Regions from separate parts of the Alteromonas sp. RW2A1 genome, predicted to be linked through region 2. Evidence: predicted binding sites of a transcription regulator. Region 2 holds the regulator's gene; each other region holds the start of a gene.
The links. The regulator FliA, encoded in region 2, starts transcription of late flagellar genes. The targets are predictions, from matches to a motif close to CTAAAGNTNNNNNNNNNNNNGCCGATA.

Region 1 (10,591 bases), 230 kb from region 2:
GAACAGCGTAACCCGCTGCAATTCTCAAACATATCTTTAAGAGTTATTCTTTACCGTCATGCGTTTAATTACACTAATTACGCTTGGTCCCATTGCACTTATTTTGTTTATCTGGGTTGCTTAAATTTTTAGATAGCGAATATCTAGTGCACACAAACTATTATGAGAGAATCACTATGAGAATGCTGCATACAATGCTGCGCGTGGAAAACCTCGATGCATCGTTACACTTTTACACTGAGCTCATGGGCATGCGCTTATTGCGCAAGTCTGAAAACAAAAAGTATGAATACACACTGGCTTTTGTTGGTTACGGCGATGAAGAAAATTCTACTGTGCTGGAGCTGACTTATAACTGGGGAGACAATACCTATGATAAAGGTAATGCCTATGGCCATATTGCTATTGGCGTGGAAGATATCTATGGTTTTTGTAAAAATCTTGAAGCTCACGGTGCTGAAGTATATCGTCAGCCGGGGCCTGTAAAAGGCGGTAGCACCGTCATTGCTTTCGTACGCGACCCTGATGGCTATGCCATTGAACTCATTGAAGGCCGATAGCTTGATATCACAGGCGTGTTTAACCGATTCATCCACCGTGTCCGAGCAACCTTAAACACCTCCACACAGGCATAACATAAGTTTGGATAGAAGCGCTTGGATAGCAATATCGTAACAAAGCGCCTTTAAGATGTGTTCGGAGCCGACTCATTTGGAATATAAGTATGAAAGTTAGCGTTGCCACCAGATACCTTTTTACCGCGCCGCGTTTTATTGCAACCCTTGTTACAGCATGCCTCCTTACGGCGTACCTGCCCTCCTTTGCAATAGCGACTTCCCACGAAGATTCTGCGGCTTCCTCTTCCAGTATGGCTGGTAAGCCTTTTGCCATTATTGCTCATCGGGGTGCGTCAGGCTACTTACCTGAGCATACGCTTGAGGCAGCCACTCTTGCATTTTCATTGAACGCTGACTTTATAGAGCAGGACGTAGTTATCACTAAAGATGATATTCCCGTTGTACTTCATGATATTCACTTAGAAACTGTGACCAATGTAGAGGAAGTATTCGCTGATAGAGCTCGGAAAGATGGAAGGTATTACGCCCGTGACTTTACACTTGCAGAGCTACGCACACTTAGCATTCACGAGCGTGAGGATAAAAAGCAAAACCCCGTTTTTGCAAAGCGCTTTTCCGCATCTGCACCACACTTTTCTATTGCCACTTTATATGAACACTTAGAGTTAATAGGCGAGCTCAATCGGCAGTTCGGTAAATCTGTAGGCGTTTACCCAGAAGTGAAGTCTCCATCGTTCCACTTAGCCGAAGGGGTAGATGCCAGTAAGATTGCTATAGAAGCGCTTCAAACGTACAAACTCGATGGCGCTAGCAATAATAGCTATTTGCAGTGTTTCGACTTTAATGAAATCAAGCGCATACGCAACGAGTTAGGCTACAAAGGCAAGGTTGTTATGCTAATTGGAGAGAACAGTTGGCGCGAGAGTAAGACAGACTACAACTGGATCCGCAGCGCAGAGGGTATGGCTAAGGTAGCTGAGTATGCTGATGGTATAGGTCCTTGGCTCAATCAACTTTTCGACGCACAAACTTATGATGACAAACCTTTAGGTAAGCAGTCTTCGCAAAAAAATCAGAGCACAATCAAAGCTGCAGGGTGGATTTCAGAGGCGCATAAATACGGGTTAACGATACACCCCTACACCTACCGCCAAGATGCACTTCCGCTAGGCCTATCTGGCGAACAGCTACTAAATGCCTTAAAAACGCAAGTAAAGGCAGATGGAATATTTACCGACCATATTCCACCTGTTGCAAAGTGGCGCGCTGATTATCTCAATTCGAACGCTTTGCATTCCGCCCGGTTATGACTTAGATAGACGCACCACAACTCGCCTGTTTTGCGCCCTAGACTCGCGGGTGTCATTCGGAGCAATATGACGCTTTTCTCCATGTCCTGTTAGTTGAATACGATCGTTAGGGACACCCAATGTCGTCAAATAGTCTTTAACTTCGTTCGCTCTTTGAATAGAGAGCTGCTCGTTGGTCCAGCGCCCTCCATAGCTATCGGTGTAACCGTCTAACAACACAAGCTCAAGCTCAGCATCTTCTTTGAGGTATTCACCTATCATTGTTAATCGTTTCTGCGAATACTTTGTGAGTTCTGTACTGTTATTTTTGTATGACAGCACGGTATAAGCAATATCGTCGAAAGTGTAAGGCAGTAAGTTAGCAACACAATTTACAAATTCTCTGTAAACGCTGGTAAAGTTGCTAGCGTTTAACGCAACGCTCACTTTATCGTATTTGTTGTACCAATCTTGATAGTAGATAGTGGGCCAGAATCCTTTTTCTAACTCTGACAGCATTGTCCAGGCCGCGTCTTGTGGGAGGTCACCATTGTACTGCTTGCGTATCGTCATATCAGCTATTGGCTTGGGCGCTACGCCGGGCATCCATTTAGGTGGCACTGAGTATACCGCCGCAACGTCAAATCGATTGGGCAGCAGGTGCATATCAAGTTCGAACTCCATATTGAGTTGCTTCGAGGCCACGCTAGTAAACATGGCATCACCATATCCGGGAAGATCATGGTTGAGCCTGCACTGTAACCTAGAATCCTTCTCAACTTGCCAATTTGAAGTCTCAACGGTAGCGGAATACTGACGCATTGCAGCGTGAGACACCGTTGCAGACGCTGCCATACCAACGAGCATTGCAAATAAAATAGCAGGTTTTATTTTCCACCCGATTTTACATGTAAAAGACATACTGACGCCCAGAAAATGAAAATTTTTAACTTATACGCCCACACTTACTCTTCATTTAGGCACAGAGTAGGTTATAAAAAACCCTGTTCCCAGATTATTCGAATGTGTGTAGTAGAGTCGCGCTTAGTGTTATTATCGCCTGAATTGTAGAAAAGTTTAGTCTTGATTGCCAAATGTCCTTGGCTTACTTCCCTGGTTGCCTCTTTTGTTTTAACGTTCTATTTTTGCGTTCTACCTTTACGTTCTATGTTTGCCCTAGCGCTTGCCTGCCCTGCTCGAACAACTTCACACCGTAAAACAGCTTCTATACAATTCATGCTAGCACTTGCCTTACATACTTGCGATAATCTTTGCAGAAACAACACGTGCCCTATAGTTAAGCCGGTCACATCCAAATTCACCCGTTCTTATAAGAGAGTCTATGTCTTCAACTGCTAAGTCTTCTACAGCCCCGTCTTCAACTGCGATACCTAGCTTATCTGAACGATTTAGAGGGTACTTTCCTGTTGTTATAGATGTTGAAACAGCGGGATTTATTGCAGGCACTGATGCACTATTAGAACTTGCTGCCGTGACGGTGAAAATGGACGAAAATGGTCTGTTACACCCAGACCAAACTTTTCACTATCATATTGAACCCTTTGAAGGCGCAAATCTTGAACCTGCCGCATTAGAGTTTAATGGTATTGATCCTCATTGCGCTCTAAGAGGCGCAATAGAAGAAAGTGAAGCCATGAAGGAGCTGTGTAAAGGCGTGCGCAAGGCGCAAAAAAATGCAGACTGCCAACGCTCTGTGATCGTAGCTCACAATGCCGCCTTCGATCAGGGTTTTGTCAATGCTGCCATTCAACGCTGCAATATCAAACGCACCCCATTCCACCCTTTTGTGTCTTTTGATACTACCAGCCTGGCTGGTTTAGCACTTGGCCAAACGGTATTGGTTAAGGCCTGCCGCGCTGCAGGTATTGAGTTTGACCAAAATGAAGCCCACAGTGCACTGTATGACGCACAAAAAACCACAGAGCTATTCTGCTACATGGTAAACCGCTATAAAGCCCTTGGCGGCTGGCCCCTTGAAAAGGAGTGTTAACTAACACTCGCCCCTCCGAAATTAAAAATTTAGCGTCTATAGACGCTAAACATAAGCCTTTTTTGACCACTAAACAATTTGGGTAATTTTTAATGAAAATAATTCTCATCACGACTTGCCAAACTCATGAATAACAATTATTATCATTTACAGATTCATTTGGAGTGCCCAATAATGTTTGTATGTATGTGCTACGGAGTAACCGACAAAAGTATTCGCGCCGCTGTTGAAACGAACGGTGTTGGAAATATGCGTGAGTTGCGTGAGCATTTAGAACTGGGCTCTCAATGTGGCAAATGTATTGGTATGGCTCAGCAAATAATTGACCAAACAATCATCGATGAGTCCCTGTTTAAAAACGTGGGTTAAAACGTTATTTTCTGTACGCCTTCATATTTCCTATCAAAAGCGTTTAACGTTTACTCAAACGAATACTCTAAACCCGCATAATAGAAGTTGCCGTTGATACCACCTGGCGTGGTCGGCGGATAGAGTGCTCCAACTTCCTCTTTAAAAACATTCGTGTCTGGTAGTGTATTAAAAAGATTCTGTACGCCTAAGGTTAACCGAGTTTCCTTTGAAAACTGCCACGCAAACTGCGCATCCATGGTAAATCTAGCTCCTCCATAAATATCTAGCCCTGCAGACGCATCTAGGTGATCTTCATAAAAAGAACCAAAATAATTCAGTCGCCAAGTAAACTCAAAAGACTGCAGACGTTGTTCTAATGTAATACTCCCCCTGTGTGCCGGCAAATTATCCTCCAGCATGCGGATGCGTGCCTCGGTTAGGTTTGGCGCTAATTGTAATCTTCCATCAATAACCGCGGGGTAAAGTGTAACTCGCTCTACCTGCGTGTCTGTCCAGTTATACGCAAAAAGTAAATTGTTTTGCCACTCATCAAACATAAACTGATAGTTAACAACAACATCAATACCTTGTGTTTTTGTGTCAAAATCGTTGGTGAAATATTTCGCTGCATTATATTTTGCAGCGTCGGGGCGACCGTTTTGAATAAGCGTATTGATATCGCTTTCAGTAAGTGGAATAGCTGAAGTAGTGCTAATTCTATCTCTTAATCTAATATTAAAATAATCGATGGTAGCAAAGAACTGGTCGCTAGCTTGCAACACCGCCCCCACACTAAAATTTACCGACTCTTCCGGCTGCAAAGGCGTTGCACCTAATTGCATAGATATCATATCAGTGGGAGGTAACGTAGCTTGGTCTTCAAGCCCGTTTTCGCCATAAGCAGTAGTTACGTTGATAACATTACTCTGCCCCACTGTCGGCGCTTTGAAGCCCGTATTAACAGAACCTCGAATAGCAAACAGATCGCTTAACTTGTAGCGGGTACTGAGCTTTCCGTCGAAAGTCGTTCCAAAATCACTAAAATGTTCTACCCGCGAAGCCAATCCGAATTGCAATGACTCGGTAACAAACAGCTCTATGTCGCCATACATTGCCCAGTTGTTACGACTCCAGTGTCCCGCAGATTGAGGCTGATAGCCTGGAAAACCGTTTGAGCCAATCGCAAACCCTTCGTTTAAACCAAGTGGTGGCTCTAAGGCAAAAGGTCCGGCTATGTATGAGTTTATATCACCGGCCTTTTGAAAGTATGTCTCTTTGCGCCATTCAAGACCTACACCAATGCTGATAGGATCTTCAAAAACCGATTGAATCAGCTTAGTAAAATCTAAATTTAATGTACGCTCAACTTGAGATACGCCTCCGGGATCAAAGGCCGTGGGCGATTCCGGACCTAACGACGGGTTTACCGTGCCACTGATATTATAGTCAATGTTGCTGTAACCAACCGTTGCGCTTGCATCAAACGCCCAGTCGTAAGGTAATTCTTTTTTCAAGCCCAGGGTAACGGAGCCATCTTCAATCACACCGCCGAAGCTTGGCGTAAAGCCGCCCGGATAAAGTTCGTTAAACGCAAAACAATTAGCGCCCACAGGGGTACTGTTATCCGCTATTTTCAGATAGTTCGGATCTTCAAGCACATTAGCGTCGTTCAATATTATCAACGGACAGGATATACCACTATCTACACCGTCTAAATCGGCAACGATTAAGCGCCGAGCCCCGGTTTCGGAGTCGGTTCTGCTAAACACACCTTCTCGGGTTTGCGGGTTGCGGTAATAAAAACCTCCAGATAATTCTCTTTTAGCCGCAGTAAGAAAACTATAAAGCTGGGTAGACGGTGAAAATTTGAAACCTGTATTAATTGCAAATTTAAGGTCTTTATCCACATCTAAAGCCCCCCATACTTGTGCGGGGTTGTCGATGAATGCATTGCCTTGTTGAGTTAGGGCAATAGCGTCATCGCGCTGAACAGAGCGAGATGTGCCACCTTGCTGTCTATACTCCCCAGTAACATTAATAAAACCGTTGTCGCCAAATGCAAAACCTCGATTTCCCTGAAGTTGGAAAAGTTCACCATCTCCCTCGCCGTATGCGCCAGTTTTCAGAGCAATACTCCCGCCCGCTTTCGCATCTTTGAGCACAAAGTTAATTACGCCAGCAATTGCGTCAGAGCCGTATTGCGCAGAGGCACCATCGCGCAATACTTCAACCTGCTTTAAAGCGTAGGCCGGGATAACAGAAATATCTGGGCCTTGAGCACCATCACTCAGACCACCGCCAAGAAAGGTAATAACCGCAGAGCGGTGGCGGCGTTTACCGTTGAGCAGTAACAACGTGTGATCAGATGACATTCCCCGTAGGTTAGCAGGCCGAACCAAGCTGCTTGCATCGTTTATAGGCTGGTCGTTCACATTAAGAGACGGAACCATAACGCTGAGCATAGACAATACATCTGCGTTGCCCTGAGAACTTAAGGATTTTGCGCCAATGATATCTAAAGGAACAGGAGAATCTGTTGCACTGCGGGGAGTATTTCGCGTTCCCACAATAGCAATGCGTTCTAGTGCGTTGCCGTTGTCGGCTTGCTCTTCTTGCTTATTCTGCGAAGCTTTCTTGGTGGTTAATGACGCTCGTGAGCGTATACTCAACACACCTAGCTCATCAGTAATAACAGCAAGTTCGGTGCCTTCTAGTAATTGCTGAAGAGCTTCGCTAAGCGTAAAGGTTCCAACTAATGAATTGGTTTTAACGCGCTTTGCTAAATCGAAAGGAAAAAGCAATGTTGTGTTAGCCTGCTTCGCCAATTCTGTGAGTGCTTCATCTGCCGATTGAGACTTAACCGAAAATGTATAAGAAGGTGGAGAAGCGATGGGAGGCGCCGGGGCCCCTTTTTCAGTTATTGTATTTTGCAGTGCATAGCTGTTGTTTGAGCATATCGCACTGAGTATAGAAATAACTACGACAAGAAAAAAAGCACTTCGCTTTGCATTCCCGTGCTGCGTATCTACAGCAGATTCACGCCAACATAAAATTTGACGTTTAATAAAGTGCGAGATGTTAGCAAAATGCATGTACTGCAAGATAATTTTTCGATGTGCTATTTGTCGTTATTATATTGTCACATTCAATAGCCTGATGCCACTAAGGGCAGTGACATCCGGCTAACTTTTTAATCAATCATCAAGATGCTACCGATAATTGAATGCTCGTTTCTGTTACTTTCTCATAATTGATATTAAAACTACTTTTAAGCGCCGCTAGCAAACCGTCAATATCACCAACTTTAAAGTAACCCGCCACTCGACGTTTGCGCAAGCGCTCATCAGCAATACTGAAACGAACCGACGTATATCGCCCAATCTCTGCTAGTACTGCTTCAAGAGGCTCGCCCTTAAACACAATCATGCCCTGCTGCCATGCAAGATCATCTTCAATATCGTTCTGCGTCATATTCTCACGCGCTTCTACTTTTCCTTGAACCGTCGCCTTTTCGCCAGCGAACATAAGAAGCCCTTCTTCCGCTACAGACTTCTTACCAAAAAGTGATTCTGCAGAAGACGCATCTTTAAATCTATCTTTCACTAACACCTTGCCATCGGTAACAACCAACTCAAAGGCGTTATCATCGATGTACTGCATATTAAACGCCGTCCCTACCGCAGTGACGGTGTTTTTCCCCGCGGTGACTGAAAACGGACGAGACTTATCATGAGCCACCTCAAAATGCGCCTCGCCTCTAAGTAAAACGATACTGCGAGCTGTTGGGGAAAAATCTACAGTAACAATAGAGTTAGTGTTCAGGTGAAGAATAGAACCATCGGCAAGAGTAATATTTTTTTGCTCTCCCACGCCGGTTTCAACCTTCTCACTTGTGCTCGCAAACTCAGCACTATTGTCTAACCATCCGCGCTGCACGACAGTACCTATGGCTAGCGCCATTACCAAAAATGCTGCTGCAATTCCCCAAGTTTTCGAATAATGACGAGAAGAATGAGAAGGCTGACGTTTGTTTTTACCCGCGTCATTTTTACGCATGGTTGCTTCTGGAAACAAACCACTTAACTCATTCAGTACTGACATGTCGTCCCACAAGCTAGCAGCATCAATGAGAGACTGTCGGTGGGCGCTGCTCTCACCCAGCCAGTAATCAAGCTCTGCGAGTTCATTGTCTTTCAAACCGCGATCTAGGCGACTAACCCACAGGCATGCCTGCTCTTGGATATCTTCTTTACTGGAAAATTGACGAATATTGTTCATATTAACTACGGCTTATGTCCTGAGTCGCACTCACGGGTGCTTGGGGCGATGTCGTGTTTTTAGATAAGTCGGCCAAATACCGAGAACACATTAAAAGACCTTTGGCGACATGCTTTTCTACGGTGCTTTCGCTCAGCCCCACAAGCTCTGCAATCTCTTTTTGTCGCATGCCATATACTTTTTTGAGCAAAAATACGCGTTTTACATCAGCTGACAGTGTGTCTGTCGCTCGGCAAAAATGAATAAAACGTTCTTTGCTCTCTACGTTTTTTTCTAAACTATGCCCAACAAGTTCGTAAGGCAAAAGATCCATGTCGTCTAAATGCTGTTTATTTTTATTCTCAGCTTTTGCAACATGGTTCAGCGCTAAATTACGCGCTGTTTTGAGCATGTATGTCCGCTCGTACTGTATTTCTTGTTTTAATTCTGCTTCATAGCTTTTTATAAAAGCTTCTTGCACGATATCTTCAATGTCGTCGGCGCCAACAATAGAACCTACTGCGCGCATTAACTTAGCGCGGTATTTTAAAAAGGTTTCAGCTACTGTCGACTTTCTCTTCATAATATTAAAAGTGGTGTGTTTCGATTTGCTTACATAGGCATTAATAATGCCTGTTTCTTTATCACTTTTCACGTAAATGATGCTCGAAATGACAAATAAAAGGGGAGCGAAAGCTCCCCTCCACTTCGAAACATTTGTGAAAGTTGTGTTCGCTAGTGTTAGCGATTAAAAAGAATAAACACCTCTTAGATAATAGAAGCCACCGTTGATACCGATGGGTGAGGTCGTTGGATACAACGAACCTGCAATACCGGCATACTGTGTATTCTCATCTGGGTATTCATCAAAGGCGTTTTTCGCGCCTACAGTTACAGTAAACTCTTCAGTGAAGTTGTAAGCCACTTCTAAGTCCACAGTAAATTCTGAGCCTACTTTATCGATTGGAAGCGCAGAATCTAAGTGGTCTTCAAAGATGCTACCGTAATAGTTTAAGCGTGCAAGGAAGCGCCAATCACCATTCGTATGGTTCGCCGTTGCACTGTAGCGCACTGCTGGAAGGTTATCTTCTAACATGCGAATACGCTCAGCTGAAATGTTGTCCGATGCACGGTCAACCTCTGTCGATGTCCAGTTGTAAGCAAGTGAGAACTTAGTCTCGCCGCCCATCATCTCCATCGAGTAGTTGGCGACTACATCAAGACCTTCAGTGGTTGTATCGAAGTCATTGGTAAAGAAGCTGATCTCTTGGAAGCTAGATGCATCGTTAATGCCTTGCGCAAGAAGTGCTGCAATATCGTCTTCAGTCAAGGCAATACCAGACGCAGTACTGATACGGTCAGTCAGCTCAATATTGTAGTAGTCCGCAGTAATGAATAGACCATTTTCGAAGTCTGCTACTATACCAAACGTGATACTTTCTGATTCTTCAGGTGTTAGCTGCTCACCACCTTTAAGCTGAGATACTGGATCAGTTGGCGGTAGCGTTGCGCGGTCGATTAGCTGACCACCCGTACCGAATGCCGTTGTAACGTTACGCACATTACTTTGACCAAGCGTAGGTGCCTTAAAGCCAGTTGAGAATGCACCACGGAACGCGATGTTCTCAAGCGCTTGCCAACGGAATGCAATTTTACCTTTAGTCGTATCGCCGAAGTCAGAGAAATCTTCGTAACGTAGCGCACCGGCTAACATGAAGTTTTCAGTGATATAGGCTTCTGCGTCAACGTAAAGTGCAATATTGTTGCGGGACACACGACCTTGGCTATTGGCCGCCAAGCCAGGGAAACCATTTGAGCCAATGCCAAAGCCTTGTGTCGCCAACGGACCTATTTCATAAGAGGCAGTATCACCTGCAACGCTCTCATAACTCTCATTGCGATATTGGAAACCTGTCGCAACGAATAGCGGCTCATACAAACCAACATCGAAAGGCTTGGTAAAGTCGATATCAAGAGTTTGTTCAGATTGTGTATAACGGCCTGGGCTAAACGACGTTGGTGTGTCTGGGCCTAGAGACGGGTTGATTGTGTTGCTGATCGCAAAATCAACTTCGTTTTGGCCAAGGTTTAAACTAACGTCATAA
Region 2 (10,591 bases):
CATTTAAGTCAACTACTTACCAATAATGCCTATCAACTGCTTGGACACGAAGAGGCCCAACAACTACTCGACATGTTAGCAAAGCAGCATCCTAAATTGGTTGAAGGTTTGGTGCCCGATATATTGCCGTTAAGCACGGTAGTAAAAATACTGCAAACATTACTGTTTGAAGGTGTTCCTATTCGCGACATGCGTACGATAGTGCAAACATTAAGTGAATATGGCACTCGTAGCCAAGACTCAGATGTGTTGGTGTCAGCGGTACGTATTGCGCTTAAACGGCTTATTGTTCAGGAAATCACGCAGGGTGCCAAAGAGATACCTGTCATAACCTTGGCGCCAGAGTTGGAACAGATGTTGCACCAGTCACTTCAAGCAGGTGGTGAAGATGGTGCAGGTATTGAACCTGGTCTTGCAGACAAGTTACAAAAGTCCTTGCAGCAAGCCAGTCAGCAGCAAGAACTAGAGGGAGAGCCCGCAGTGTTACTTACTTCTGGAATGCTAAGGCCGGTGCTATCTCGCTTCTTAAAATATTCTGTTGTTGGGTTACATGTTCTTTCCTATCAAGAAGTACCTGATGACAAACAAATAAAAATAGTCAGTTCGGTCGGTCAATAATCTGACACTGGGGCGAGTGGAGAAGTTGCAATGAAAATAAGACGTTTTTTTGGCAAAGACATGCGCGAGGCGCTAAGCCAAGTTAAGGCTGAGTTAGGTAGCGACGCGGTTATTATGTCCAATCGCAAAGTGGCAGACGGTATTGAACTGGTTGCCGCTTATGACAAAGAGCCAGAAGCAAAGCTTAACATATCCAAAACGCCGTCAAAAGGGGCAGCTAAAAGTGCTACACCGAGTTTGAGCGAAATCATTGGCGATGATGGCCCAGACAGCTTAAAAGCATTACTGGAAAAACAGCATAGCGGTGCAGCACCTTATAACCAAACTGCAGCGCCAGGTGACTCGTCTGCGCACCTTGGCTCGGCCTCGTTAAATAAAAATTCAGAAGCGAATGTTAACCAGCCGGCTTCAGTAAATGCCCAGCACGCCAATAATATTGCATCACATCTCGACTTCTCAGATGCGTTTATTGACGAAGTGGAAGCGCAGCAACCTGCAAATGGCTATTTTAACAGCCGCGACGCTAATGCCCGAGAATTTAATGCTTCAAAAACGAATGAAGACGATGCGTTCCCCACGCATCAGGCTTCAAGCATAGAAAATGATGTGCCAACTCAGTCTGCAGAACTCGCTCAAATAAAAGAAGAACTCGCGTCTTTACGAGGTGTTCTTCAACACCAAGTTGCAGACTTAATGGAAGCAAAACAGAGCCGTCAAAAACCCGTCCATCAATATCTTATTGCTCGTTTAACTGAAATGGGGCTTAGCAAAGCATTATCTAAGCAGTTAATCAGCTATACTCCAGGGCATTACAATGAACGAGACGCATGGGTTTATCTTCTTAACCTATTGGCTAATCGCATAAATGTAACAGGAAACGATATACTCACTGCACAAGGTGCGGTGGCATTAGTCGGGCCAACAGGAACGGGTAAAACAACTACTGTGGCGAAACTGGCCGCACGCTATGCGCAGAAGTATGGCGCCGACTCTGTTGCTATGATTACCATAGACACATACAGAATTGCTGCATTTGAACAGCTGGCAACCTACGGTAAAATTATTGGTTGTACGGTGAGAAAAGCGCAGTCGAGTGAAGAACTTGCAGATTTATTGTTTCAACTTCGCCATAAGCGACTAGTATTGATTGATACGGCTGGTTTTAGTCAACGAGATAGCCGACTAATTAAACAAATTAAGCATTTTGACAATGGTCAGATGCCGCCAGTGAAAAAATATTTGGTAGCGCAAGCAAATACACAATATCCTGCGTTACAGAGGATCATTAAGGCCTATGATGACATCGAGCTAAGTGGTTGTATTTTCACTAAGTTAGATGAGTGCTATTCTTTAGGCGAAGTGCTTAGCGCGGCAGTTGAGTACCAGTTACCGGTTAGTTATGTCACCGACGGTCAAAAAGTACCGGAAGACATTAAGATTGCAGAAGCGAAATCTTTAGTTTCCGCTGCTGCAAAGCTTTATAAAAAATATGGTTTGGATCATACTAGTAATAACAACGATATTAAAACAGCATAAGTAGTATGATTGACGACCAAGCGAGTAGCTTAAGAAAAATGAAGCAATCACGGTTAATCAAAGTTATCGCCGTCACCGGAGGTAAAGGTGGCGTTGGTAAGACAAATATCACGCTTAACACGGCAATTGCTATGGCTAAGCAGGGCAAACGTGTGATGGTGCTCGATGCCGATTTAGGATTGGCCAACGTAGATGTCATGTTAGGGCTTCGCGTTGAAAAAAACCTTTCTCACGTTTTATCTGGTGAATGCACCTTAGACGATGTACTTGTCACTGGGCCTCACGGTATAAAGATTGCGCCTGCTACATCGGGCACTCAGTCGATGGCAGAGTTGTCTACAACACAGCACGCGGGTCTTATTCGTGCATTCAGCGAACTACGCTCGCCGATAGACGTATTGCTTGTTGATACCGCGGCCGGTATTTCAGATATGGTGCTAAGCTTTGCAAAAGCCTCTCAGGACATCATGGTAGTGGTGTGTGATGAGCCTACATCACTTACCGATGCTTATGCGCTGATAAAACTACTTAACCGCGAACACGGTGTTTTTCGGTTTAAAGTTGTCGCCAATATGGTTAGAGATGTGCGCGAAGGCCAAGAGCTTTTCAGCAAGCTGAGTAAAGTTACCGGGCGCTTCTTAGATGTTGCGCTAGAATTAGTGGCAACCATACCATTTGATGAAAATATTCGTCGTGCGGTGAGAAAACAAACAGCTATTGTCGATGCTTACCCAGGTTCACCAGCATCAGTAGCAATTAGTCAGCTAGCAAATAGGGCGGCATCTTGGCCAATCCCGACTCAGCCTGGCGGACACCTAGAATTTTTTATTGAGCAGTTAATCGCAGAAAAAGCAGTAGGGAATCAACGTTGAATAGTAAGGCGGCCGCTTATCAACAACAAACTGATAAGTCGCAGTTAGTCGAGCGACATGCGCCCCTAGTAAAGCGCATAGCACACCACTTAATGGCAAGATTGCCAGCAAGTGTGCTTGTTGACGATCTTATTCAGTCTGGAATGATTGGCCTTTTAGAAGCTGCGCGGAATTTTGACGGTTCGAAGGGAGCGAGTTTTGAGACCTTCGCAGGCATTCGTATCCGCGGCGCGATGCTAGATGAAATTCGCAAAGGAGATTGGACTCCACGCTCTGTTCATCGAAATGGACGGGCGATTACAGAAGCGATTTCGCAGGTTGAAAGTGAAACGGGCAGAGATGCAAGAGATGTTGATATTGCCACTAAACTAAACGTTAGCTTGCAAGATTATCATCAGATGCTCAATGAGGTAAACGCAGGGAAGTTAGTTGGAATTGAAGATTTAGGTGTCTCTGAGGACGTCATCACCACCGAGCAAAGTCGAGGAAGCGATGCTCCCCTTGAAGACCTGATGCAAGGCGCGTTTCAAAAATCATTGGCCCAAGCAATCACTACTTTACCCGAACGAGAAGCGATAGTGCTTTCCTTGTACTATGATGAAGAACTGAATCTTAGAGAAATTGGTGAAGTTCTTGATGTAAGTGAATCGAGAGTGAGTCAAATTCATAGTCAGGCCATGTTAAAACTCAAATCACGAATGAAGTCGTGGCGAGCTGACGAAGAATAGAAATTAAAACAATTAACCCCTCAATGGAGGCTATTTTGGATAAGAGCATGAAGATTCTTGTGGTAGACGATTTCTCTACCATGAGACGTATCATTAAAAACCTATTAAAAGATTTGGGTTTCGCAAACATCCAGGAAGCGGACGACGGAAGTACGGCGTTACCCATGCTACAACAGGGTGATTTCGATTTTGTTGTGACCGACTGGAATATGCCGGGTATGCAGGGTATCGATTTGCTTCGTGCAATTCGTGCCGACGATAAACTTAAGCATCTGCCGGTACTGATGGTAACGGCGGAAGCGAAGAAAGAGCAGATTGTTGCCGCAGCGCAAGCTGGGGTTAATGGCTACGTAGTTAAGCCTTTCACAGCCGCTACGTTAAAAGAAAAGTTAGATAAAATATTCGAACGTTTAGGTTGATCCAGACGCTCACCAGAGAAACGAGGTTTACTGGATGACAACGAATGCAAACGTTCCATTATCACTAGAAGAAGCTAAACAGCTTGTTGTTTATCTTGAAGCTGGGGATAACGCTTCAGCCAATGCGCTCTTTGAAGCAGCGTCGATGAAAGAAAACGTAGAGCTTTTTGCCGAGGTTGGAAAGCTTACCCGTCAACTTCACGACGCGTTAAACAACTTTCAAATAGATGATCGCATCAAGAACTTAGCCACAGATGATATCCCTGACGCACAGACCCGCCTAACTTACGTTATTGAAGAAACTGAAAAAGCTGCTAATACTACAATGGATGCCGTTGAAGCCAGCATGCCAATTGCCGAGTTGCTTTCATCTCGTATAGAGAATGTGATGCCAGAGTGGAAAAAGCTCATGACAAGGCAAATTGAAGTGGGCGAATTCAAAGCCTTGTGCAAAGATTTAGACGAATTGCTAGAGGAGGGAGCTTCTCAGTCAGCTAAACTTACGCAGTTGTTGACAGAAGTGCTGATGGCACAAGGTTATCAAGACCTTACCGGTCAGGTAATCCGCCGTGTTATCGACTTAGTAAAAGAAGTCGAAGAAAGCTTAGTTAACATGCTCACCATGTTTGGTGAGCGGGACGGTTTAGAACAAACTAAACCATTACCTAGCGAAGCCGATAAGGTTGATGGTGTACAAGCAGAAGGGCCAATTATTGACGCTGAGTCTCGCGATGATGTTGTATCTGGCCAAGATGATGTTGATGATCTTCTGTCTAGCTTAGGTTTTTAGGGGAGCGGGCGCATGTCGTTTGATGTTGACGAGGAAATACTACAGGACTTTTTGGTTGAGGCCGGAGAGATACTTGAACAATTACAAGAACAGCTCGTTGATCTTGAGAACAATCCTGAAGATGCGAATTTGCTAAATGCAATTTTTCGCGGATATCACACGGTAAAAGGCGGTGCGGGCTTTTTGTCCCTCACTGAGCTTGTTGAAATTTGTCATGGCGCTGAAAACGTTTTTGACGTAATGAGAAACGGACAGCGCACACTGACACCAGAGCTAATGGATATTATTCTGCAGGCTACTGATGTCGTTGTTGACATGTTTGAGAAAGTTAAAGCGCAGGAGCCGCTTGAGCCGGCTGATGCACAGCTTGTAGACAAATTGCACAAGTTAAGTCGCCCAGAAACACCAGACGAGAACATTTTTGATAATGCTCCCGCTCCACAAGCTGCTGAACCTGATTTCAGTTCGGAGCCTGAACTGGAGTTGGTTGAAGCGACGCCATCTTCATCAAGTGACAATACCTCAAAAGGCGACGGTGAAATTGACGAAATCACCGAAGACGAGTTTGAAGCTTTACTCGATGAGCTACACGGCTCATCTGCGCCAGGTAAGAGTACTTCGCCTAAGCAAGAAGCTGCACCAACTCCCAGCGCGGGCAGTACTTCAGCTTCAGACAGCAACGCAGAAGATATTACCGACGACGAATTTGAAGCTCTCCTTGACGACCTTCACGGCAAAGGCAAATTTAGCGCAGCAGAAGAACCTGCAGCGCCAGCCGCACCACCAGCCCAAAATGCTTCATCAAGCGACGATGAAATCACCGATGACGAGTTTGAGGCTCTTTTAGATCAGCTTCATGGTTCAGGACAAGGCCCCACAAACCAAGCATCAAGTGCACCAGAAGCGGCACCGGCGAAAGCACCAGAGCCTGCTGTGGACAAAGCAGCGACTGATGCGATTCAAAAGGCCAAGCAGGCGTCACCCACTCCAGCGAGCACACCTGCACCAGCTGCTGCCAAAGCAGAGCCAAAAGCGCCAAGCCGTGAAGCTGCGAAAAAAGATGATAAGAAAGCACCTTCTGCTCCACCTGCTGAAACGACGGTTCGTGTTGATACTAAGCGTCTCGATCAAATTATGAATATGGTGGGCGAGCTGGTATTAGTGCGAAATCGCTTAATTAGCCTCGGCATCAATACAAACGACGAAAGTATGTCTAAGGCGATAGCAAACTTAGATGTAGTCACCGGCGACCTTCAAGGTGCGGTAATGAAAACCCGAATGCAGCCTATCAAGAAAGTATTCGGTCGTTTTCCTAGGGTTGTTCGAGATTTAGCGCGAAGCCTTAAAAAAGAAATTACGCTAGAACTTGTAGGTGAAGAAACGGATTTAGATAAAAATCTGGTAGAAGCATTGGCCGATCCACTTGTTCACTTGGTGAGAAACTCCGTGGATCACGGCGTTGAAATGCCGGATGAACGTGCTGCGGCTGGCAAACCACGAATGGGGACGGTTAAGCTTTCTGCTTCACAAGAGGGTGACCACATACTGCTTACTATCGAAGATGATGGTAAGGGGATGGACCCAGAGAAGCTAAAAGAGATTGCGATCAATCGCGGCGTACTAGACGCAGACGCGGCAGCACGTATGTCAGATGTGGAAGCTTTTAACCTTATCTTCGCACCAGGTTTTTCTACAAAGACAGAGATAAGTGACATATCGGGTCGTGGCGTTGGTATGGATGTGGTGAAAACCAAAATCAATCAACTCAACGGTACGGTTAATATCGACTCACAGCTTGGTAAAGGTACCCGTTTAGAAATAAAAGTACCGCTGACGCTGGCAATATTGCCAACGCTTATGATCATCGTGGGTAAACAAACCTTCGCTTTGCCCCTGGGCTCAGTAAGCGAAATTATTAATATGGACATCAAAAAGACCAACACAGTTGATGGCCAGCTAACCATGATTGTTCGCTCAAAAGCTATACCGCTCTTCTTCCTTGGCGATTGGCTGATTCGAGGCCAAAAATCAATAGATAGAGAAAAAGGCCACGTGGTTGTGGTTCAGGTGGGCACTCGCCAAGTGGGTTTTGTGGTTGATGCGCTAATAGGTCAAGAAGAGGTAGTCATTAAACCGCTTGATGCGTTATTGCAAGGAACACCTGGTATGGCAGGCGCAACAATTACGTCAGATGGCGGTATTGCGCTTATTTTAGATATTCCGAGCCTTCTAAAACGGTATGCTCGTAAGCCTTAACAGAAATCTTAATAGCAAAGGCTTACAAACAATAGGAACAGTAATCCATGGTCTTTAAAGTCCTGGTCGTGGACGACTCTACATTTTATCGTCGTCGAGTGAGAGAAATTTTAGACGAAGACAGAGAGTTAGAGGTTGTAGGTGAAGCGAGAAATGGTAGAGACGCACTAGATAAAATTGACGCGTTGGCTCCCGATGTAATTACAATGGATGTTGAGATGCCCGTTATGGATGGTATCTCTGCTGTAAAGGCGATTATGGAAAAAAAGCCTATTCCTATTCTCATGTTTTCATCATTAACACATCATGGGGCACAAGCAACGCTTGATGCCCTTGAAGCCGGTGCACTCGATTTTCTTCCTAAAAAGTTTGAAGATATATCGCAAGACCGCAAAGATGCGACACGTTTGTTGTGTACCAAAGTGAGGCTCATTGCGCGTAGAGGAATTGGGTTAAAGCGTCCAACATTTCGCTCACAGGAAACTCGTAGATTACCGCCTAACGCACCTAAGCAGGCGTTTTTTAAAACGTCAGGTTTACTTTCTGGGCACAAAGACGCGGCAAAGCAGCCAACTGTTTCTTCGGTCAGGGCGACAGGGAAGCGGTATAAATGTTTAGCTATTGGTGCCTCAACGGGCGGTCCAGTAGCGCTGCAGAAGGTGCTTATGCCTTTACCAGCAGACTTCCCATATCCAATTCTGTTGGTTCAGCACATGCCCGGAACCTTTACCACAGCATTTGCCCAGCGCCTAGACGCGAATTGTGATATCAGCGTAAAAGAGGCTGAGCACGGTGACATTCTCATGCCCGGTCAAGCTTATTTAGCGCCCGGCGGTAAGCAAATGCTAATAGAGACTGTTGGCGCCCAGAAAAAGATTTCAATTGTAGATGCAAGCATTGCAGATAAAGTAAATTACAAGCCTAGTGTCGATTTGACATTCAGTTCGTTAGAGAGAGCTTTCTCTGGAGATGTTTTAGGCATTATCTTAACGGGAATGGGCGCAGACGGTCGAGAGGGTTGCAGAAAGCTTAAAGAAAAGGGCGCTACAATTTGGGCCCAAGATCAAGACTCTTGCGTGGTGTACGGAATGCCCCAAGCGGTTGCTGTGGCAAATATCTCGACTCAAAATATAAATGTTGATGATATGAGCAGCTGTATTCTTACTGAAATGATGTAGTGAATGGATAGCCTAGTGGGTTTGTTGTCATGAAAGTGTGGACAGTCGCGAATCAAAAGGGTGGAGTAGGAAAAACAACCACCACGGTAAGCTTGGGCGGCTTGCTAGCGCAGCAAGGAAAGCGGGTACTGTTGATTGATACCGACCCCCACTCTTCGCTCAGTTATTATTTTGGCATAGATGCTGAGGCGCTAAGTCAATCTGTTTACGATATTTTTATCAAGTCCGGTAGTCTTACTGCCGATAACGTAATGGATTGCTTGTGCCCAACAAAGCTAGATAATCTTTATGTTTTACCGGCAACTATGGCCCTTGCCACTCTCGATAGAACCATGGGAAGCGAACAGGGTATGGGGTTGGTGCTGAAAAAAGCACTCGCCAAGGTCCATCATGAATTCGACGTTGCCATTATTGATTGCCCGCCCGTACTCGGTGTTCTAATGGTGAATGCTCTGGCTGCATGCGATAAGGTGATTGTACCCACGCAAACAGAATATTTAGCGCTAAAGGGGTTGGATAGGATGATCCGCACAATGGAAATAATGGGGCGTTCCCTAGGTAAATCCTTCGATACGTGCATTATTCCAACCATGTTCGATAAAAGAACAAATGCCGCTTTAGCATCGCGAAAGCGATTGATGAACGACTACGGTGAACGAGTTTGGCATGGTGTTATTCCGGTAGACACGCATTTTCGAGATGCGAGTTTGGTTCAATTACCAATATCAGCGGCGTATCCCAAAACCAGAGGCGTCGCAGCTTATGGAAAACTGCTCGAAGAGTTGGAGAAATAAATAGCAATGAGTAAGCAATCTCCATTTGCCCGTGAAGACGTTATGGAAGACTACCTAGATAGCCTGCTGAAAGAGCCCGCTGTATCCGTAGATATCAGTGCAAATCAGGTGGTGTCCGATAATGTGGAAGTGGATGATGCAACGGTAAGAGCTGCTAAACTTTTAGAGCAGGCATCACAGCATATCGCTGATGAACCTGTGGTCAAATGCGATGTGCCACTTTCGCAGAATGTTGAAATAATTGAGCCTGCGGTAGCGTCAGAAAAAAGCACTGCTGTAGAAGATGAGCTGAATATTGAAGAAGTGCAAATACGAGAAACTCGTGTTGAAGACGATATCACTCCAGCAGATGAAAACGCCGCACATGCGCAAACAAAAATTGCATTAAAGGATAGTCTAGATTTTCGCTTTCAAGCATTATTCTTTGAGGTGGCGGGTTTAACGCTTGCGGTTCCATTAACTACGCTTGGTGGTATCCACCAAATTGATAAAATTGCACCACTTTTTGGAAAACCAGACTGGTTTATGGGTGTAATGTTACACAGAGAGTCTAAACTGAATGTAGTAGACTCAGCGAAGTGGGTGATGCCAGAGAAATATAACGAGGCACTTGCTGAATCTCTCGACTATCGTTACCTAATCATGTTGGGAGAAAGTGCATGGGGGTTGGCTAGCGAAAAGCTGGTAAACACCGTTAATTTAACAAAAGATGATGTCAAATGGCGCGAATCTACAGGTAAACGTCCTTGGTTAGCAGGGATGGTTAAAGAAAAGATGTGTGCATTAATTGACGTTGAAGAATTAATATCTATGCTTAACAAAGGCTTAGGCAGCAACGACCAGACGCCATAGTACGGGAGCCAGGTTCATGAGCGATGAAAAAATGAAAAATAACGGTACGGACACCAACGATGAAGTCCTTCAATGGGTGACGTATCGCCTAGGTGATGAGACATACGGTATTAATGTTATGCAGGTACAAGAAGTCCTGCGTTATACCGAGATAGCACCGGTTCCGGGCGCGCCTGACTATGTCTTGGGTATTATCAATCTGCGTGGTAACGTGGTTACCGTTATTGATACGCGAGCGCGCTTTGGTTTACCGCCTACGGAAGTTACCGATAACACCAGAATTGTTATTATCGAGTCAGACGAGCAGGTGGTCGGCATACTGGTGGACAGCGTAGCAGAAGTGGTTTACTTGAAATCTTCTGAAATCGACAGTGCGCCTAACGTGGGCACTGAAGAAAGTGCTAAGTTCATTCAAGGTGTTAGTAATCGCGATGGCGAGCTTCTTATTCTTGTTGACTTGAACAAGTTACTAAGCGACGAAGAATGGGATGAACTAAGTAGTATTTAATTTAAAGCGAAGCTGACGCTGATTGCGTCAGCTTTTTCTT
Region 3 (10,591 bases), 600 kb from region 2:
AAGTAGAGCAGTGCATCTTATCCCTCAAATCAGAACTCAGAGCAACTGGTGAACGAGAAGTTGAAAGTGAGCTTCTTGGTACACTCATCATGAAAGCGTTAAAAGAGCTAGATAAAGTAGCTTATGTGCGGTTTGCGTCGGTCTATCGCTCGTTTGAAGACATACGAGAATTCGGTGAAGAAATCGCGAGACTCGGAGACTGACTACAGGACAGCACGTGCAGCATAAAAGCATAAAATCTGATTATTATTGGATGGCGAAAGCCATTCAACTTGCCAAAAAAGGGCTTTACACCACGTCGCCCAATCCCAGAGTAGGCTGTGTTATTGTTAATGGAAACAATCAATGTATTGGCGAAGGTTTTCATATACAGGCCGGAACACCTCACGCTGAAGTACACGCGTTAAAGCAAGCCAGTAAAGCTGGTCGAAACACGCTTAACAATGCTACAGCTTATGTCACACTTGAACCTTGCAGCCACTATGGTCGTACTCCCCCTTGTGCTGAAGCACTTATAAGGGCCAATATTGGCAAGGTAGTCATTGCAATGACAGATCCTAACCCAAATGTGAGCGGCAATGGGATACGAAAATTGCAGGAAGCAGGAATTGAAGTAGTAAGCGGTGTTATGGCTGCAGAGGCTGCGGCAATTAACCCTGGCTTTATTAAACGCATGCTTACTGGAAAACCCTTCGTCAGAGTTAAGCTCGGCATAAGTTTAGACGGAAAAATAGCGTTAGAAAATGGTGTAAGCCAATGGATAACAGGCCCTGAGGCCCGAAGAGATGTGCAGCGCTATCGCGCCAGTAGTTGTTGCGTGCTTACTGGCTCTGGCACGGTGATAGCTGACGATCCTAGCTTATTGGTACGGGCAAACGAAGCGCAGTTTAGCCGCTATCCACTTGAAAGAATTCGTCAACCTACTCGCGTGGTAGTGGATAGTAAAGAGGTAGTTAACTCAGATTGTCAGTGTTTGACGGACGGAAATACAACGCTCATAGCCACCATTAACCCTCACCCTGACACGGCTGCTCGCCACTATTTAACTATCACACCAAAGCAGGGAAGAGTTGATTTAGACGCTCTTATGCAATCACTTGGTGACAAGCAATATAACGAGGTTTGGGTAGAAGCAGGTCCTGGTTTGGCAGGCGCACTATTAGACGCTGGATTAGTTGATGAATTTATTTGTTATCAAGCGCCTATGTTATTGGGAAATAAAGGCATGAGTATGGTGAATCTGCCATCCTATACTTCTATTGAGCAATCTATTTCACTCACGCTTATTGAAAATCGTCAGGTTGGTAACGACATTAAGCTTGTATATCGACCGGACACAGATAGCTCGCGAGATTAAACGCGGCAAAGAGGAAAGCTATGTTTACTGGTATTATTCAAGCTCTGGGTACAATTCAAAAGTTAGATAACCGAGGCAAAGATATTCGGCTAACTGTATCTTCTCAGCATTTAGATATGACTGATGTAGCCCTTGGCGACAGCATTGCAACTAATGGCGTCTGCTTGACGGTAACCGATGCGGGTGATGATTATTATTGCGCTGACGTTTCTACTGAGACTATCAAGTTGACTGGCTTTAAGAATTACAGCGTTGGGTCTACTGTTAACTTAGAAAAAGCGATGCGGCCTACAGACCGTTTCGGCGGTCATATTGTATCTGGCCACGTAGATGGTGTTGGAGAAGTCAGCCAAATTATTAAACACACTGACTATGTTGAAATTTGGGTAAAGGCTCCAGAGGCCATTGCAAAGTATATCGCACATAAAGGAAGCATAACCGTAGACGGCGTGAGTTTAACTGTTAATGAAGTTAATGGTGCCGAATTTATGTTATGGATTATTCCACACACGTTAAAAGAGACAGTACTAGGTACTTATAAGGTAGGTACTGCTGTGAATTTGGAAGTTGACGTCATTGCTCGGTATTTGGAGCGCCTAATGTTAGGTGACAAGGCGGCTGAGCCAGCCGCGAAAGGCATTGATATGGCCTTTCTAGCAGAGAATGGATTTTTAAAAAAATAACCCTACAAGAAGAAAGAATATGGCATTTAATACATCAGAAGAAATAATTGAAGATATCCGTCAAGGCAAGATGGTTATCTTGATGGATGATGAAGATCGTGAAAACGAGGGCGATCTTATAATGGCGGCAGAACACGTTACGCCAGAAGCCATTAACTTTATGGTAACCCATGCTAGAGGTTTAGTGTGCCTTCCAATGACACAAGAACGTTGCCGTAGGCTCAATCTGCCCTTGATGGTTGATAAAAACGAAGCTCAGTTCTCCACCAACTTTACCGTTTCTATTGAAGCGGCTACCGGGGTTACAACGGGTATATCCGCTGCCGACCGCGCCACAACAATAAAGGCCGCTGTAGCCAAAGACGCTAAAGCCACCGATATTGTGCAGCCCGGCCACATTTTTCCTCTTATTGCAAAAGAGGGAGGTGTATTAAATCGAGCGGGTCATACTGAAGCCGGCGTAGACTTACCGCGTTTAGCAGGTCTTGAACCCGCTGGTGTGATTGTTGAAATTTTAAATGAAGACGGCACTATGGCTCGCAGGCCAGAGCTTGAAACGTTTGCCAAAAAGCATGATTTGAAGATTGGAACAATAGCCGACCTTATTGAATATAGAAATCTCAATGAGACAACGATAGAGAAAGTTGCTCAGTGTAGTATGCCTACAGAGTACGGTGACTTCGAACTGCACACATTCAAAGACAGCATCGATAATCAGCTACACTTTGCGTTGAAAAAGGGTGAGGTTTCAGAAAATACGCCTACGCTTGTTCGCGTTCACTTGCACAATACATTTAGTGATCTGCTCGGGTCTACCCGTGGTATTAACCGCTCGATGACATTGTCTCAGGGTATGCAAAAGATAGCCGATGAGGGTGGAGTTCTTGTGTTACTTGGCAAAGACGAACAAATTGAAAATCAAGTGCGTCGCTTTGCTGCAGAAGATAGGGGAGAGCGCCCCGCTGGTGCAGACTGGCAAGGTTCTTCTCGCACAATAGGTGTGGGCAGTCAAATTTTGGCATCGATGGGTGTTCACAAAATGCGGCTGTTAAGTAAACCCATAAAGTATCATGCACTATCAGGTTACGGCTTAGAGGTTGTGGAATACGTTCACGATTAGCCCTGAAGCGCATTGAATAGTCCTTATTTCTAAAAGGCATCGCCGTCATAATTACTTCGGCGGCGAACAAATTTGCTTTTAATTAATATCAACCTTCTTTTCAACGATTGCGCGGTCTGCACAATAAAATTGTTGGGTAAAGAAACAATCGATTTAGTTTAGGCGCAGTTATGGTATACTTCGCGCCGCTTTTTCTCGAGGAATGAAAACATGCAAGTTATTGAAGGTAACATCCGTGCGACGGGTAAAAAATTCGCCATTGTTGTATCACGCTTTAACAGTTTTGTTGTTGAAAGCTTATTAGAAGGTGCACTTGATACCCTAGAGCGTCACGGCGAAGTGAACAGTGATGACATTACGGTTGTAAGAGTACCGGGTGCTTACGAACTACCTATTGTTGCTAAGAAACTTGCCGAGAAAAAATCATTTGACGGCATCATTGCACTAGGCGCGGTTATCCGCGGCGGAACACCACACTTCGACTTTGTAGCTGGTGAATGTAATAAGGGGTTAGCGCAAGTATCATTAGAATACTGCGTGCCTTTGTCATTTGGTGTCATCACAACAGATTCAATAGAACAAGCTATCGAGCGTTCAGGCACTAAAGCGGGCAACAAAGGTGCAGAAGCTGCACTAGGCGCGCTTGAAATGGTTAACGTTATCGATGCCGTTGAAAAGCTTTAAGGTAATTATTTAGTGAAAGTTTCAGCTCGTCGTAAAGCCCGTGAGTTAGCCTTGCAAGGCATTTATTCATGGCAAATGAGTCATAACGATATTCAGCAAGTTGAACTGGCGTTAGCAACCAGTAACGACATGCAGAAGGTCGATATGGCATATTTCCAAGCGCTACTGCGCGGAGTAGCCCATAACGCAAGTAAGTTGGATGCGACGATAAAGCCTTATCTTGGCCGATTACCAGAAGAGTTGGATGCCATTGAAAAAGCGATTCTTCGCATTGCAACACTGGAGCTCACTGAACGCATCGATGTGCCATACCGCGTGATTATTAATGAAGCCATTGAGCTTGCTAAATCATTTGGTGCTGAAGATAGTCATAAATTCATAAATGGTGCACTCGACAAAGCAGTGAAAACACTGCGAAAAGACGAGCGCGATTAACCTATTTCAGTGACACTGGACGTTACTTAAGGTTTTAATAAATACCGTGAAAGAATTCGACCTTATCGGCCGCTACTTTTCTGCTGGCGGCCACAAAAGACGAGACGTAGTTATTGGTATTGGTGATGATTGTGCCGTGACAATGGTACCTGAAAATCAGCAGTTGGCAGTAACTACCGATACGCTTGTAGCAGATGTACATTTTTTAAGAGACGCGCCCGCAAAGTCAGTAGCTTACAAAGCCGTAGCAGCTAATCTTAGCGACCTCGCTGCGATGGGGGCTGAGCCTGCATGGATAAGCCTATCGCTGTCACTTCCTGAAGTAGAAGAAACATGGTTAAGTGATTTCGTTTCAGGTCTGTACGAGCTTACACAATACTACTCGGTTCAGCTCATTGGTGGTGATACTGTAAAAGGCCCCATGGCGATGACTATTACCGCACAAGGTTTTATTCCTCCGGGCTCTGAACTTACCCGCAGCGGTGCTAAACCGGGAGACTGGGTTTACGTCAGCGGAACTTTGGGAGATGCAGGTGCAGGCTTGGATATTCTTCAAGGTAAGCTTGATGTGTCCGGAGAGGCCAGAGATGTTCTCATCAATCGACATTATTTTCCGACTCCGAGAGTTGCTGTAGGTACCGCTATGCGCCGTATTGCATCTTCTTGTATCGATGTATCGGACGGTGTTATTTCGGACCTGAAGCATATTCTTAGCGCTTCTGGCTGTGGTGCTAACATTCATGTCGATCGCCTTCCGTTATCTCGCGCATTAACGAGCGCGGTAACACAAGAAGAAGCGATAGAATACGCGCTCTCTGCAGGCGATGATTATGAGTTGCTTTTCACTGTGTCTGAAGAGCAGCGGGGCAGTCTTGAAACTTCTATCGCCAGCTCTAACGTAAAAGTCACCTGTATTGGGCAACTAACCGGTCATTCAGACAAGTTAATGTTGTATAAAAATGATGAAAAATACGAGCCGAAGCAATCTAGCGGCTACGAACATACGTTTTAGAATGAGCGCTTTTTATGCAGGCTGAGTTTCGTGCAAGAGTGAGTATGAAAAACCCGGTGCACTTTTTGGCTTTAGGGTTTGGCAGCGGTCTTGTTCCGGTTATGCCGGGTACATTTGGTTCGTTAGCCGCGATACCTTTACTTTTACTATGCGCTCAAGTATCCACTCTCTCTTTCATTGCGGTAACGCTAATGGCGTCGGTGATTGGCATTTATCTATGTGGTAAAACTGCTGATGATATGCAAGTGCACGACCATGGCTCTATCGTGTGGGACGAGATAGCAGGCATGTTTGTAACCTTCTTATTTTTGCCAGTCACGGCATCTACCCTTGTCATTGGTTTTTTGTTATTTCGAGTCTTCGACATACTAAAACCGTGGCCTATAGGCATTATTGATAAAAGATTACACGGCGGAACAGGGATTATGTTGGACGATCTGCTTGCCGGCGCTATGGCTTGCGGATGTTTGCACATAGCGATTAATCTTTGGCCTGCGGTGCTTACCCTTTTTTAGAAACGATAATTTAATTTTCAGTATTCTACTTACAGTAAAAAGCCCTCGCTGAAGAGTAACTTCTTCGGCGAGGGCTTTTTTCATGCTTTAAATATTATGCTTTTAATAGCATGCTTTAAAAAATTTGCCAATTTATCAAAACTCAAAAGAGTTAAAATAGTAGTTGCTCAGCGGTTCGTATTATTCCTTCTGCGTCAAGCCCATGCTCTTTATACATTTCTTGCTGTGTACCTTGTAATATGAAGCTATCAGGTAGCCCCAGTATCTTTACGGTTTTCATTATACCTCGTTGTTGAAGGTACTCTAAAACAGCACTACCGGCGCCACCCATAACGCAACCATCTTCAAGCGTTAGCAATACATCGTGATTACTGGCTGCTTGTGCAATGGCGTCGCCATCTATGGGCTTGACAAAACGCATGTCTATCACCGAGGCGTTGAGCTTTTCTGCGGCCTCAAGAGCATGTGGTAGTAGGCAGCCAAAGTTAAGGATCGCAACGCGCTTGGAAGCTTCTGCGGTGCTTTCTTTCAGTACTCGAGCCTTGCCTATTTCCAGCGCTTTCATGGTCTGATCTGGTGTTACGCCCATTCCTGCACCACGGGGGTATCTCACCGCAGCAGGTTGCTGTGCTATATGGCCAGTGTAAAGCATTTGCCTGCACTCATTTTCATCCGAAGGGGCCATAACAATTAAGTTGGGAATACAGCGTAAAAATGCAATGTCGAAAGCACCTTGGTGTGTTGGTCCGTCTGCGCCAACAATGCCAGCCCTATCGATAGCAAAAAGAACCGGTAAGTTTTGAATCGCTACATCGTGTATAAGCTGATCGTAAGCCCGTTGTAAAAATGTAGAGTAAATCGCAACGACAGCGTTGAGACCTTCTTTTGCTAAACCAGCTCCGAAGGTGACCGCATGTTGCTCTGCTATAGCCACATCAAAGTACTGTTCTGGATATTGCTGTGAAAACGCCACCATACCGGAGCCTTCGCGCATGGCCGGAGTTACAGCCATTAACTTTGAGTCTTTAGCGGCCATGTCGCACAACCACTGCCCGAAAATAGCAGAATAGGTAGGAGCTGTGGCTTTAGATTTTGGAAGCGCATTGTCAGCAGGGTTAAACTTGGGAACAGCGTGAAACTTGATAGGATCTTCTTCTGCAACCGCGTAGCCTTTACCTTTTTTGGTCACCACATGCAGTAGTTGAGGGCCTTCAAACTTACGCATGTTGCGAAGAGTGTCAACAACCGCATTCACGTCGTGTCCGTCAATAGGACCTATGTAGTTAAACCCTAGTTCTTCGAAAATGGTGCCTGGCACCACCATGCCTTTCAAGTGTTCCTCGGCACGGCTAGCAAACTCTTTTATTGGCGGCACGTTACTTAGAAGCTTCTTACCACCGTCCCGGATTGAATTAAAAAGATTTCCCGTAAGCAGGCGTGCTAAATGGCTGTTTAGTGCACCAACATTTTCCGAAATAGACATTTCGTTGTCGTTGAGAATAACGACCATGTCTTTCTTGATATCACCCGCGTGATTCATGGCTTCAAAGGCCATGCCCGCAGTCATTGCACCATCGCCGATGACTGATACAATTTTTCTGCCTTTAGCTTCTTTTTCAGCGGCAACAGCCATGCCTAACGCGGCACTTATTGACGTGGATGAATGGCCCACTGCAAAGGTGTCATAATCACTTTCAAGCGGCCATGGAAACGGGTGCAGGCCGTCTTTTTGTCTTATTGTAGACATTTTCTCCGCGCGACCGGTTAGGATTTTATGCGGATATGCCTGATGTCCCACATCCCAAAGAAGACGGTCGAAAGGAGTATTGTATATGTAGTGAAGTGCAACTGTTAATTCCACAGTGCCTAGGCCAGAAGCAAAATGCCCGCTACTTTGGCTCACACAAGTCAGCAGGTATTCGCGAAGTTCATCAGCGAGATCGCGGAGCTTATCTTGTGGTAACTTCCTTAGTTTGTCCGGCGTTTGCGCAAGGGCAAGCGTTGGATAATGTTGGAGATCTAAACTCATTTTTTTATTATCTTTTCAACATGGCGCGTGGCTAATGGTCACGTTTTACCAAAAGCTCGCTAAACGCGATTAAACTATCTGTATTGTAAGGTAAACGGGCTAATGCTTGTAGTGCATTCTCGTGAAGTGTTGCTAACTCATCTTTAGCTCCACTTAACCCCAGTTTTGCAGGAAAAGTGTTTTTGCCGAGTGCTTCATCGGAACCTGCAGGCTTACCTAAACTTTCATTACTACCTTCTACGTCTAAAATATCGTCTTGGACTTGAAATGCGAGCCCGATATTATTGGCAAAGAGCATGAGATCTGTCTCCGCCTCTTTGTCCAATGTGCTGCACACAGTAGCAATCATTTCTACGCAAGCGCGAAGCAGCGCACCTGTTTTGAGCGTATGAAGGGTTTTTAATGCCTCTATGTCTATGGTTTTCCCTGTACTTGCCAAGTCTATTGCCTGGCCTCCACACATACCAAGGTATCCTGCACTTTTCGCCAAAATACTGAGAAGCTTTGCTCTATGGGCGTCGCCGTATTCGCTCATTGGCGAATCGGCTAATATACTAAAACCAAGTGTTTGAAGCGCATCACCTGCTAAAATTGCAGTTGCCTCATCAAAAGCAATGTGGCAAGTGGGCATACCTCGACGTAAATCGTCATCATCCATAGCAGGAAGGTCGTCATGCACAAGCGAGTAGGCATGAACACACTCAATAGCCATACTGATGGCTATTTGATCTTTTTTGGGCACATCTAGCGTGTTGCCTACCACATGAACGAGTAGGGGACGCATTCGCTTTCCACCAGCTAGTAGAGCGTGCCGCATGGCCGCTTTGAGTGACGGAGCGTAATCGGGTAACTCTTCAATTAGTTGTAGCAAGGACGCATCAGTTTGCTGCTTTACTTGCTGATGCAGAGCAGAGAAATTCATTAGGATACCTGTGGCTAACAAGTGAGCAGATTAGGGTTGTTCACTTTCTGGCAGCGATTTTAATACGTCTTCGCCTTGTTCATTTAGAAGAATTTGAACTTTTTGTTCTGCATTTTCGAGAGATTTTTGACCTTGACGAGAGAGCGCTATACCGCGTTCAAACTTTTCCAGCGCTTTGTTAAGCGGAAGGTCGCCATTTTCCATTTCATCGACAATAGATTCCAATTCGGCAAGCGTTTCTTCAAACGATGCAGTGTCCTTTTTTGTTGTCATAAGAGAGCTCAGCTGTAGGCGTCAATAACATAACGCGAACCTTAACGGACGGTTGCACAAGGGTCAAATGGTTTGTCCTCATATTAAGTATATCTCTCTGGTCAGCTAAAACTTTACTGCCTATGGTTAACCTAACGGTGGATTGTTGTTCAAAGTAGAGCTACAACTAATCAAGAACAATTAACCTAAAACAATTTGATAATTGTCACCGAGAAATAAACGGATTAAAAATCTATTTTTGCATAAACGAACTCACATAATTGTGATATTTTTCAACTATGTTGTTTTAGATTTTCTATACTTTGCCGATAGAATCAAAGTATATCAATAGCATTGGCTGCGCATAAATGGGGAAGAGTAAGTGGATTTAGCAACGGTCATAGGTATGTTGGGAGCCATCGGCTTTGTTGTAATGGCAATGTTGATGGGCGGTAGTATGAGTATGTTTATCAACGTACCCTCGCTTCTCATCGTGTTCGGTGGAAGCTTATTTGTCGTGCTATCTCAGTTCACATTAGGCCAATTCTTTGGTGCCGGTAAAATCGCCGGAAAAGCCTTCATGTTTAAAATTGAGCCACCTGAAGAGTTGATTGAGAAGATCGTTGAAATGGCTGACGCTGCCCGCAAAGGAGGCTTTCTAGCCTTGGAAGAGGCCGAAATAAGCAATGAGTTTATGCAAAAGGGTGTGGACATGCTGGTGGATGGTCACGATATTGAGGTAGTTCGAGAAACCCTGTCTAAAGATATCAAGATGACATCGGACCGTCACGAATTCGGTGCAACTATATTTAAAGGTATGGGCGATGTGGCTCCAGCCATGGGCATGATTGGCACGTTAGTTGGTTTGGTAGCTATGTTGTCTAACATGGATGATCCTAAATCTATCGGTCCGGCAATGGCGGTAGCCTTGTTAACAACTTTGTATGGTGCCTTTTTTGCCAATATCGTTTGTTTGCCTATTGCTGTGAAGCTGTCTAACAGAGCGGCAGAAGAGCAGCTCAATCAAAGCCTGATACTAGATGGCATTGTGGGCATTGCTGATGGCCAAAACCCTCGCGTTATCGACGGAATATTAAAGAATTACTTAGCAGCGAGTAAGCGCGGCTCAGGTGAGGAAGAGTAATGGCTGAAGAAGAATGTCCCAAGTGCCCACCCGAAGGCCTTCCTGCGTGGATGGGTACATTTGCCGATTTGATGTCGTTATTAATGTGCTTCTTTGTACTCTTGCTCTCATTTTCAGAAATGGACGTTTTAAAATTTAAGCAAATAGCGGGTTCAATGAAATTTGCTTTCGGGGTTCAAAATAAGATAGAGGTAAAGGACATTCCCAAGGGAACAAGCGTTATTGCTATGGAATTCAGGCCAGGTAAGCCTGATCCCACCCCCATAGAAACTATTCAACAGCAAACCATCGAAATGACTCAGCAAATGCTTGAGTTTCAAGCGGGCGATGAAGACTCTGCTGGGGGGAGGCAGAAACAGCGTGGTGAACAGCGCGGTGGACAGGCTCAACAGACTGCTACGGATTCCTCTTCATCAGCCTCACAAAGCTCTGAACAAT

Region 1: the regulator FliA is predicted to act here: its motif matches at 2,922-2,948, upstream of BM528_RS08750 (flagellar protein MotY).
Region 3: the regulator FliA is predicted to act here: its motif matches at 9,315-9,341, upstream of pomA (flagellar motor protein PomA).

The regions. Positions count from the first base shown of each region.
Region 1 is NZ_CP018031.1:1,946,643-1,957,233, forward strand. Features, by position in the region: gene gloA (lactoylglutathione lyase) at 177-560, shown strand; gene glpQ (glycerophosphodiester phosphodiesterase) at 725-1,888, shown strand; gene BM528_RS08750 (flagellar protein MotY) at 1,883-2,788, opposite strand; gene rnt (ribonuclease T) at 3,210-3,878, shown strand; gene BM528_RS08760 (bacterioferritin-associated ferredoxin) at 4,053-4,247, shown strand; gene BM528_RS08765 (TonB-dependent receptor plug domain-containing protein) at 4,298-7,321, opposite strand; gene BM528_RS08770 (FecR family protein) at 7,431-8,507, opposite strand; gene BM528_RS08775 (RNA polymerase sigma factor) at 8,509-9,069, opposite strand; gene BM528_RS08780 (TonB-dependent receptor plug domain-containing protein) at 9,235-10,591, opposite strand, start outside.
Region 2 is NZ_CP018031.1:2,175,706-2,186,296, reverse strand. Features, by position in the region: gene flhA (flagellar biosynthesis protein FlhA) at 1-618, shown strand, start outside; gene flhF (flagellar biosynthesis protein FlhF) at 649-2,154, shown strand; gene BM528_RS09860 (MinD/ParA family protein) at 2,160-3,026, shown strand; gene BM528_RS09855 (RNA polymerase sigma factor FliA) at 3,023-3,754, shown strand; gene cheY (chemotaxis response regulator CheY) at 3,790-4,173, shown strand; gene BM528_RS09845 (protein phosphatase CheZ) at 4,208-4,963, shown strand; gene BM528_RS09840 (chemotaxis protein CheA) at 4,976-7,219, shown strand; gene BM528_RS09835 (protein-glutamate methylesterase/protein-glutamine glutaminase) at 7,267-8,397, shown strand; gene BM528_RS09830 (ParA family protein) at 8,427-9,191, shown strand; gene BM528_RS09825 (chemotaxis protein CheW) at 9,198-10,043, shown strand; gene BM528_RS09820 (chemotaxis protein CheW) at 10,060-10,551, shown strand.
Region 3 is NZ_CP018031.1:2,776,166-2,786,756, reverse strand. Features, by position in the region: gene nrdR (transcriptional regulator NrdR) at 1-203, shown strand, start outside; gene ribD (bifunctional diaminohydroxyphosphoribosylaminopyrimidine deaminase/5-amino-6-(5-phosphoribosylamino)uracil reductase RibD) at 218-1,357, shown strand; gene BM528_RS12440 (riboflavin synthase) at 1,378-2,040, shown strand; gene ribBA (bifunctional 3,4-dihydroxy-2-butanone-4-phosphate synthase/GTP cyclohydrolase II) at 2,060-3,160, shown strand; gene ribH (6,7-dimethyl-8-ribityllumazine synthase) at 3,371-3,844, shown strand; gene nusB (transcription antitermination factor NusB) at 3,857-4,279, shown strand; gene thiL (thiamine-phosphate kinase) at 4,326-5,291, shown strand; gene BM528_RS12415 (phosphatidylglycerophosphatase A family protein) at 5,306-5,806, shown strand; gene dxs (1-deoxy-D-xylulose-5-phosphate synthase) at 5,958-7,835, opposite strand; gene BM528_RS12405 (farnesyl diphosphate synthase) at 7,867-8,757, opposite strand; gene xseB (exodeoxyribonuclease VII small subunit) at 8,788-9,030, opposite strand; gene pomA (flagellar motor protein PomA) at 9,392-10,153, shown strand; gene BM528_RS12390 (flagellar motor protein MotB) at 10,153-10,591, shown strand, end outside.